2 regions of the Nesterenkonia sp. AN1 genome follow, and region 2 is predicted to be linked to the other one. Evidence: predicted binding sites of a transcription regulator. Region 2 holds the regulator's gene; the other holds the start of a gene.
What was found. The regulator HrcA, encoded in region 2, represses chaperone genes, less so after heat shock. The targets are predictions, from matches to a motif close to TTNGCACTCGNNNNNNNCGAGTGCNAA.

Region 1 (3,916 bases), on a different contig from region 2:
TCCAGAGTGGTGTTCTCCAGCTTCAGGCCGACCTCTTCGGCGATGACCTGGCCACCGGTGAGGATGGCGATGTCGGCGAGCATGGCCTTGCGGCGGTCACCGAAGCCGGGGGCCTTGACGGCCACGGACTTGAAGGTGCCCTTGAGCTTGTTGACCACCAGTGCGGCCAGGGCCTCACCCTCGACGTCCTCTGCGATGACCAGCAGCGGCTTGCCCGACTGCATGACCTGCTCCAGGACGCCGATGACGTCCTTGACCGAGGAGATCTTGGAGTTCGCGATCAGGATGTAGGGATCTTCCAGGACTGCTTCCTGGCGCTCGGCGTCGGTGACGAAGTAGCCGGAGAGGTAGCCCTTGTCGAAGCGCATGCCCTCGGTGAGCTCGAGCTCCAGACCGAAGGTGTTGGACTCCTCGACGGTGATGACGCCTTCCTTGCCGACCTTGTCCAGCGCCTGAGCGATCAGTGCGCCGATCTGCGGGTCACCGGCGGAGATGGAGGCGGTGGCAGCGATCTGCTCCGTGGTCTCGATCTCCTTGGCGGACTTGAACAGCTCCGCGGTGACCGACTCCACGGCGATGTCGATGCCGCGCTTGAGCGCCATCGGATCGGCGCCGGCGGCGACGTTGCGCAGGCCTTCTTTGACCAGGGCCTGTGCGAGGACGGTGGCGGTGGTGGTGCCGTCGCCAGCGACGTCGTCGGTCTTCTTGGCGACCTCCTTGACCAGCTCAGCGCCGATCTTCTCGTAGGGGTCCTCAAGCGTGATCTCTTTGGCGATGGAGACGCCGTCGTTGGTGATCGTGGGGGCACCCCAGGACTTCTCCAGCACGACGTTGCGGCCGCGGGGACCCAAGGTGACCTTGACGGCATCGGCGAGGACGTTCAGTCCGCGCTCGAGGCCGCGGCGTGCCTCTTCATCGAATGCAATAGTCTTTGCCATAGTGGCGCGTGTCCTTCCTGGACTCGGCTGATCTCAAGCCGTGGTGTGTGACTTTCAGACGTGTTCGCGTCTGCTGGGTCGAACCATTCCAGGTGCCCGCGACGGACGGCCGTTCCCGCGTCACCGGGAACTTCTGTATGGCCTCACCTGCTCAGGTTCCTCTAGCAGTCTCGACACGAGAGTGCTAAACCAATTTTTAGCACTCTCCCCTACCGAGTGCAAACCTCTGCGCCGAGGGCAGATTGTGCCGCCGCCCTTGCGCAGCGGCGCCGCGTATGGGTGACGGAGCACAACCGGGCCTGAACCTGATCTCCCAGCGGCGCAGGAACCAGACGGTACCCTTGAGGCGTGATGGAGCATAGAGATTCAGGCGTCGCCGCCGTGTACCAGGTCCGCCCGATCAGCCCCGAGGAGCACACCCGCTTCCTCGCTGATCATCAGACCGCGTCGTTCCTGCAGAACCCGCGCTGGCCCGCGGTGAAGCAGGAGTGGCAGGCCCAGAGCCTCGGAGTCTTCGACGCCGACGCCGGGCCGGACTCCGCGCCGGTGGCCGCGACGCTGGTGCTCTTCCGTCGACTCCCGGTCCCCGCCGCTGTGCCGCTGCTCGGGAACAAGCGGCTCGCCTATCTCGCTGAGGGCCCGGTCATGGACCCGGTCGTCGTCGACCTTGAGCTGCTGCTCCCGCCGCTGATCGCCTACCTGAAGACCTCCGGAGCCTTCCTGATCCGCATGGGCCTGCCCTCGGTGCTGCGTCGCTGGGAGGCCAAGGAGGTCCGTCGCGCCCTGGCCGCCGGGGAGAACACCAGCATCGAGGAGCTTGACCCGCTCGAGATTGATCCGGCCGGTGCCGCTCAGGCCGAGAAGTGGCAGCGAGAGCTGCGCGCGCTGGGCTTCAAGGCACCCGCGCCGAGCACCGACTTCGAGGCCGGACAGCCGCAGTTCCAGGCCCGCATCCCGCTCACCGACGACGCCGGCGCCGTCTTGCCCATCGAGGACGTGCTGGCCCGGATGGATCAGTCCTCGCGCCGCCAGACCAAGAAGTCCACCCGCTCCGAGCTCGAGGTGAGCGTCGGCGGCGAGTCCGACCTCGCCGCCTGGCACGCGCTCTACTCCGAGACCGCCGACCGTGATGACTTCACCGGCCGGCCGCTCTCCTACTTCCAAGACATGTACCGCGAGCTCAACGCCTCACCGCTGAGCGAATGCACGCTCTACCTGGCGCATTTCCAGGATCAGCTCCTGGCTGCGGCCATCTATGTCCGGCAGGGCCAGTTCGCCTGGTACGTCTATGGCGCGTCATCCTCCGAGGAGCGCAAGCGCTATGCGCCCCGCGCGCTGCAGCTGCGCCAGATCGAAGACTCGCTCGCCGCAGGCTGCCGGTGGTATGACCTCGGCGGACTCAGCCCCTCATTGGACCCGGAGTACCCGCTGGCCGGGCTGACCCGGTTCAAGACGACCATGGGCGCCGATGTGGTCCAGACCCTCGGCGAATGGGACTACCCGGTCAATCCGCTGCTGGCCAAGGCGTTCAACCTGTACATGTCGCGGCGCTGAGCCGGTCCCGTCAGCTCATTCAGGCGCCGCTGCGCTCTTCCTCCAGAACCCGACGGCCGATGCTGAATGCGGTGTTCGCGGCGGGGACCGAGCAGTAGATCGCGCACTGCAGGAAGACCTCTTTGATCTGGTCCTCGGTGAGCCCGTTGCGCAGCGCCGCGCGGATGTGCATCTCCAGCTCTTCCCAGTAGCCGCCGGCGATCAGCGCGGTGAGCGTGATCACCGAGCGTGTGGGCCGGTCCAGACCGGGACGGGTCCAGATCGATCCCCAGGCGTAGTTGGTGATCAGTTCCTGGAAGTCCTCGGTGAAGCTGTCCTTCTTCGCCTCGGCGCGGTCCACATGGGCATCGGAGAGCACCTCACGGCGCACCTTCATGCCCTCCTGGTAGCTGGGATCAGTCATTGAGGAACTCCTTGAGCAGTCGTGCGGTGGCCTCAGGGGCTTCGGCCGGCGCCTGGTGAGCGACGCCGTCCAGCACTGCGGTCCTTGTATGTGGGGCGGCGGCGAGGTCCTGGACCGCCGAGGGTGGGCACACCGGGTCCTGCGCCCCGCTGATCACCAGAAGCGGTCGGACGACGCCGGCAAGCTCGGCAGTCAGGTCATAGCGCCCCAGTGCCCGGCAGGCCTGGGCATAGGAGTGTCGATCGGTGTGCTGCAGCGAGCGCAGCAGCCCGGTGACCACGGCAGGCTGACGGGCCATGAACCCCGGGGCGAACCAGCGCTGGGCCGATCCTTCGACCATGGTGGGCGTCCCCGCCTGGGCGACCAGTTCGGCGCGCTCGCTCCACATCTGCGGGTCACCGATCTTCGCGGCCGTGCACAGCGCGACCAGCCGGGTGAACCGGGTCTGCGGGCGCAGCGCCAGGGTCAGGCTGACGGTGCCCGCGATCGAGACCCCGGCGGCGTAGACCGGGAGATCCTCCGGCATCCCGTGGGTCTTCGTGAGCTGCGCGAGAAGCTCCTCCACCGCGTCGGCGAGGTCGGCGATCTCGAAGGGCGCGGTGTAGGGCGCGGCGGCCCCGTGCCCCGGCAGGTCCCAGCCGATGACGGTGAAGCTCTGCTGCAGATGCTCCAGGGCGCCCTCCCACAGGACCGCGACGCTGGTCCCCAGGGAGGGCCCCAGCACCAGGACCGGGCGGGTTCCGCTGCGCAGGTCCTCCACCGACCCGCAGAGCAGCTGCGGGACGAGCCTCAGGGCGGACCCGGGCTCGGTGGGCTCAGGCTCGGGGGGCTCAGGCAGGGTGGGCTCAGGCAGGGTGGGCTCAGGCATGATCGATGGGTCCTTCCGACGGCGCGGCGGTCCGGGTGGTGTCGGGGTGAGTGGTGTCGGGGTGAGCGGTGTCCGGGTGGGTGGTGTCGTGCTGAGTACCGTCGTGCCGATGGAAGTCGCTGACTGCGGCATCGATGAACTCCTGCGCCCGGC
Region 2 (3,916 bases):
TGGAACGTGAAGCACCCAGCCGCCTATGCCCAGCGGCTCTCCAGCGGCGCCACCCCCGGCCACGGCCGGGAGCTGCTCGCGGACGCGGACAAGACCCTGGAGCATCTGATGCTGCGGCTGCGCCTGGCCGACGGGCTCGACGTCGCCGGGTTCAATGCGCTGCCGGAGCTGCGCCGCAGCCAAGGTGAGAAGATCTCGCGCAAGAGTGTCCAGGCCTTGGTGCATGACGGGCTGATCGAGGAGGGCGCGGCCCAGCCGAGCAACGCGCATCCTCAGGGGCGGGCGGTGCTCACCCTGCGCGGACGGCTGCTGGCCGATGCGGTGACCCGAAGACTGGCGCCCTGAGCCGAGCCTGAGGGCTTGGCGGGACGCAGGAGGATGTTCGGTGGATCAGATGAAGATTCTCAGTGGATCAGCCGAAGATTCAGCGGGTACCGGTAGGGGCGCCCCTTATTGCACTGGATGCCGGCGACCAGGCCGGAGATGGTCATCGTGATCCAGATCAGCACCGCCAGCAGGCCGAAGATCCAGCCGATGGCGGGGATCAGGGCCAGGATATAGCAGCCCAGCATCACGGCGGTCAGCGGCAACGTGAAGTTCAGCGCCTCTTTGGACTCCTGGGCCGTGAAGGGGCCGCGGTCGCGGTAGACCAGGTAGATCGCGAGTGCGGGGAAGCAGCCGATGAGCGCGCCGAAGTGGGACAGCGTCGCCCAGCGTCGATCCTCCGCCGGGGTCAGCGAGGCGGCGGCGGCAGAGGAACCCTTCAGGCGTGGCGCTGCGTCCGTTCGAGCGTCCTGTTCCGACTGCTCGCCCTGGGGTTTCTGATTATGCGTCACTGCACCTCCGTGATCATGGTGCCGCCCTTGCGACACGCGGCCGTTCCCACTTTCGGATTCTATCCACTGACGCTGAACATCAACTGGCCGTCGCGGGCGTGTCGGCCTTCAAGTTCCGGGCGCTCCCGCGTGATGCAGTGTCCCTACTAGTCATTGCGTCATTGCGTCATTGCGTCATTGCGTCATTGCGTTTCGGTGCTGCGGCTCATGGCTCCACCGTGACGAAGTCGATCAGCTCCTCCACGCGTCCGAGCAGCGAGGGCTCCAGGTCGGCGTAACTCGTGACCTGGGCCAGGATCCGCTTCCAGCCGTGCGCGATGTCTCGCTGGTTCGCGTGCGGCCAGCCCAGGGCCTGCAGCGTGCCGACCTTGATGTCCTGGCTGCGCGGGACCTCGGGCCAGCGCCGCAGCCCGAGCAGGTGCGGCTTCACCGCCTGCCAGACGTCGACGTAGGGGTGACCCAGCACCGCGATGTTGCCCCGTGCGCCCGGCTGCTGCATGACCTCGCGGGCGATGCGGGACTCCTTGGAGCCCGGGACGAGGTGATCAAGCAGCACCCCGACCCGTCGCTGCGGACCGGGCCCGAACGCACGGATCGCCCCGAGCAGGTCATCGGCGCCGTGCAGCGGCTCCACCACGATGCCTTCGATCCGCAGGTCCTCGCCCCAGACCTTCTCCACCAGCTCGGCGTCGTGGGTGCCCTCGACCCAGATCCGCGAGGCCCGGGCCACGCGGGCCGGCGCATTGGCCACCGCCACCGATCCGGAGGCGGTGCGGGTGGCTTCGCCGCGACGGCCCGGGGGGTGGGGGGCGTCAGCTCCACCGGCTGGCCCTCGTGCAGGAATCCATGGCCCAGCGGGAAGGAACGGACCTTGCCGCGCCGGTCCTCGAGGCTCACCACGTGGACCCCGCCGGAGGCCTCCACCGAGATGATCGCGCCGACCCAGCCGGACTCCACCTCTTCGATCACGGCGCCGTAGTCGGCCGGCATCGTGGAGACCTTGCGGAGCTGGCTCTGGCGGAGCCGGGAGAGGTCCTGGGCACCCCAGTTCGGGGTGGAGGAGTTACGCCAGTCGGGGAGGTGCGGAGCGCTCATGATCACCCATTGTAGAATTAGCACTTGTACTCGAAGAGTGCCAGAGGTTCAGGAGGCGCCAAGCTTACATGTCCGACACCCGTCGTCTGCAGGTTCTGCGTGCCATCGTGGAGGACTATGTCCACACCCGGGAGCCGGTCGGGTCCCGGGCCCTGGTGGAGCGTCACGACCTGGAGGTCTCACCCGCCACGATCCGCAACGACATGGCCCACCTCGAGGAGGAGGGCCTGATCGCCGCGCCGCACACCTCCGCCGGGCGGATCCCGACCGATCTCGGCTACCGGCGATTCGTGGACAAGATCACCGAGGTCCGTCCGCTCACCTCCGCTGAGCGGCGCGCCATGGACACTCTGCTCGAGACCGCCGATGACCATGACGCGATGCTCGAACACACCGTGCGGCTGCTCGCGATGCTCACCAATCAGGTCGCTGTGATCCAGCATCCGCAGCGCTCCACCGCGAAGATCCGGCACATCGACATCGTCTCGATGTCCTCGCACAAGGCGCTGGTGATCGTGATCCTCTCCTCCGGGAAGGTCGATCAGCGCATGGTCACCCTGGCCGACGCGATCGGTGATGACTCGCTGCACCGGCTCGCCCAGGTGCTCTCCTCTGAGCTGCACCAGCGCTCCATCTCGGCGCTGCCGCTGCCCGCAGACACCCTGATCAGCCGGGTGGAGCCGGTGCTGCGACCGTCCATGGCGATCCTCGCCCAGGCCGTGGAGACCATCCTGGAATCGTCTCGGGTGGATCGCATCATCATGGCCGGGACTGCTAACCTCGCCAGGTCGGGCCGCGACCTCGGTCCCTCCATCGGCCCCATTCTTGAAGCGCTCGAGGAACAAGTCGTGCTGCTTCGACTGTTGACAGAGATGGAGCAGGACCGGCGCGGTCTCTCCATCCGCATCGGTCACGAGACCAGCCATGATTCGCTGATCGAGACCGCTGTGGTCGCAGCGGAGTACGGCAGCCATACGGGAGCCGAGGGTGCCAAGCTCGGCGTCGTCGGTCCGACCCGCATGGACTACGGCTCCACCATGTCCGCGGTGCGCGCAATGGCGCGCTACCTGTCCCGAATTCTTTCCGAAGGGTGAACGTCCACGAAGATGACGACTGACTACTATGAGGCGCTGGGCGTCAGCCGCTCGGCGTCCACCGAAGAGATCAAGAAGGCCTACCGCAAACAGGCCCGGAAGCTTCACCCGGACGTGAACCCCTCCGACGACGCCGCCGAGCAGTTCAAGGTGCTCGGCCGCGCCTACGAGGTGCTCGCGGACCCGCAGAAGCGGCAGAACTACGACGCCACCGGCGATGAGAACGGCCGCTCCGGATTCCCCGGCGGTGGAGCAGGCGGTGCCGGCTTCGGCGGGTTCGGCGACATCTTCGAGACCTTCTTCGGCGGGGGAGGCGGCGGCCCCGCCTCACGCACCCGCCGCGGCCAGGACTCGCTGATCCGGGTCCGGATCGACCTGCGCGACGCCGTGTTCGGCACCACCAAGGAGGTGGAGCTGGAGACCGCGGTCACCTGCACCGTCTGTGACGGCTCCTGCACCCGCAAGGGCACCTCGCCCACCACCTGCCCGGACTGCCACGGCCAGGGCCAGGTCCAGCGCCCGATGCGCTCGATCCTGGGCACCGTCATCCAGACCCAGACCTGCGCGCGCTGCGCCGGCTTCGGCAACATCATCGAGGACCCCTGCCAGGAGTGCGACGGTCAGGGCCGGGTGCGCGAGCGTAAGTCCCTGAAGGTCAAGGTCCCGGCAGGCGTGGACCGGGGCAACCGGATCCACCTGGCCGGCGAGGGCGAGGCCGGGCTGGCCGGCGGACCCTCCGGGGACCTGTTCATCGAGGTCGAGGTCAAGCAGCACGAGGTCTTCACCCGCCGCGGCAACGACCTCCACGCCACCGTCTCGATTCCGATGACCGCGGCCGCCCTGGGCACCACGGTCGGGCTGGAGACCTTCGACGGGGCCGAGGAGCTCAGC

Region 1: groL (chaperonin GroEL) is a predicted target of HrcA. The motif match lies at 1,135-1,161, and genes of this name have one in related genera.

What each region holds. Positions count from the first base shown of each region.
Region 1 is NZ_JEMO01000001.1:31,165-35,080, reverse strand. Features, by position in the region: gene groL (chaperonin GroEL) at 1-938, opposite strand, end outside; gene BG28_RS00180 (peptidoglycan bridge formation glycyltransferase FemA/FemB family protein) at 1,290-2,492, shown strand; gene pcaC (4-carboxymuconolactone decarboxylase) at 2,512-2,895, opposite strand; gene BG28_RS00170 (alpha/beta fold hydrolase) at 2,888-3,763, opposite strand; gene BG28_RS00165 (lyase family protein) at 3,756-3,916, opposite strand, start outside.
Region 2 is NZ_JEMO01000016.1:6,364-10,279, forward strand. Features, by position in the region: gene hemW (radical SAM family heme chaperone HemW) at 1-345, shown strand, start outside; gene BG28_RS08995 (DUF4870 domain-containing protein) at 405-836, opposite strand; partial or broken gene BG28_RS09000 (DUF3097 domain-containing protein) at 1,042-1,931, opposite strand; gene hrcA (heat-inducible transcriptional repressor HrcA) at 2,000-3,025, shown strand; gene dnaJ (molecular chaperone DnaJ) at 3,038-3,916, shown strand, end outside.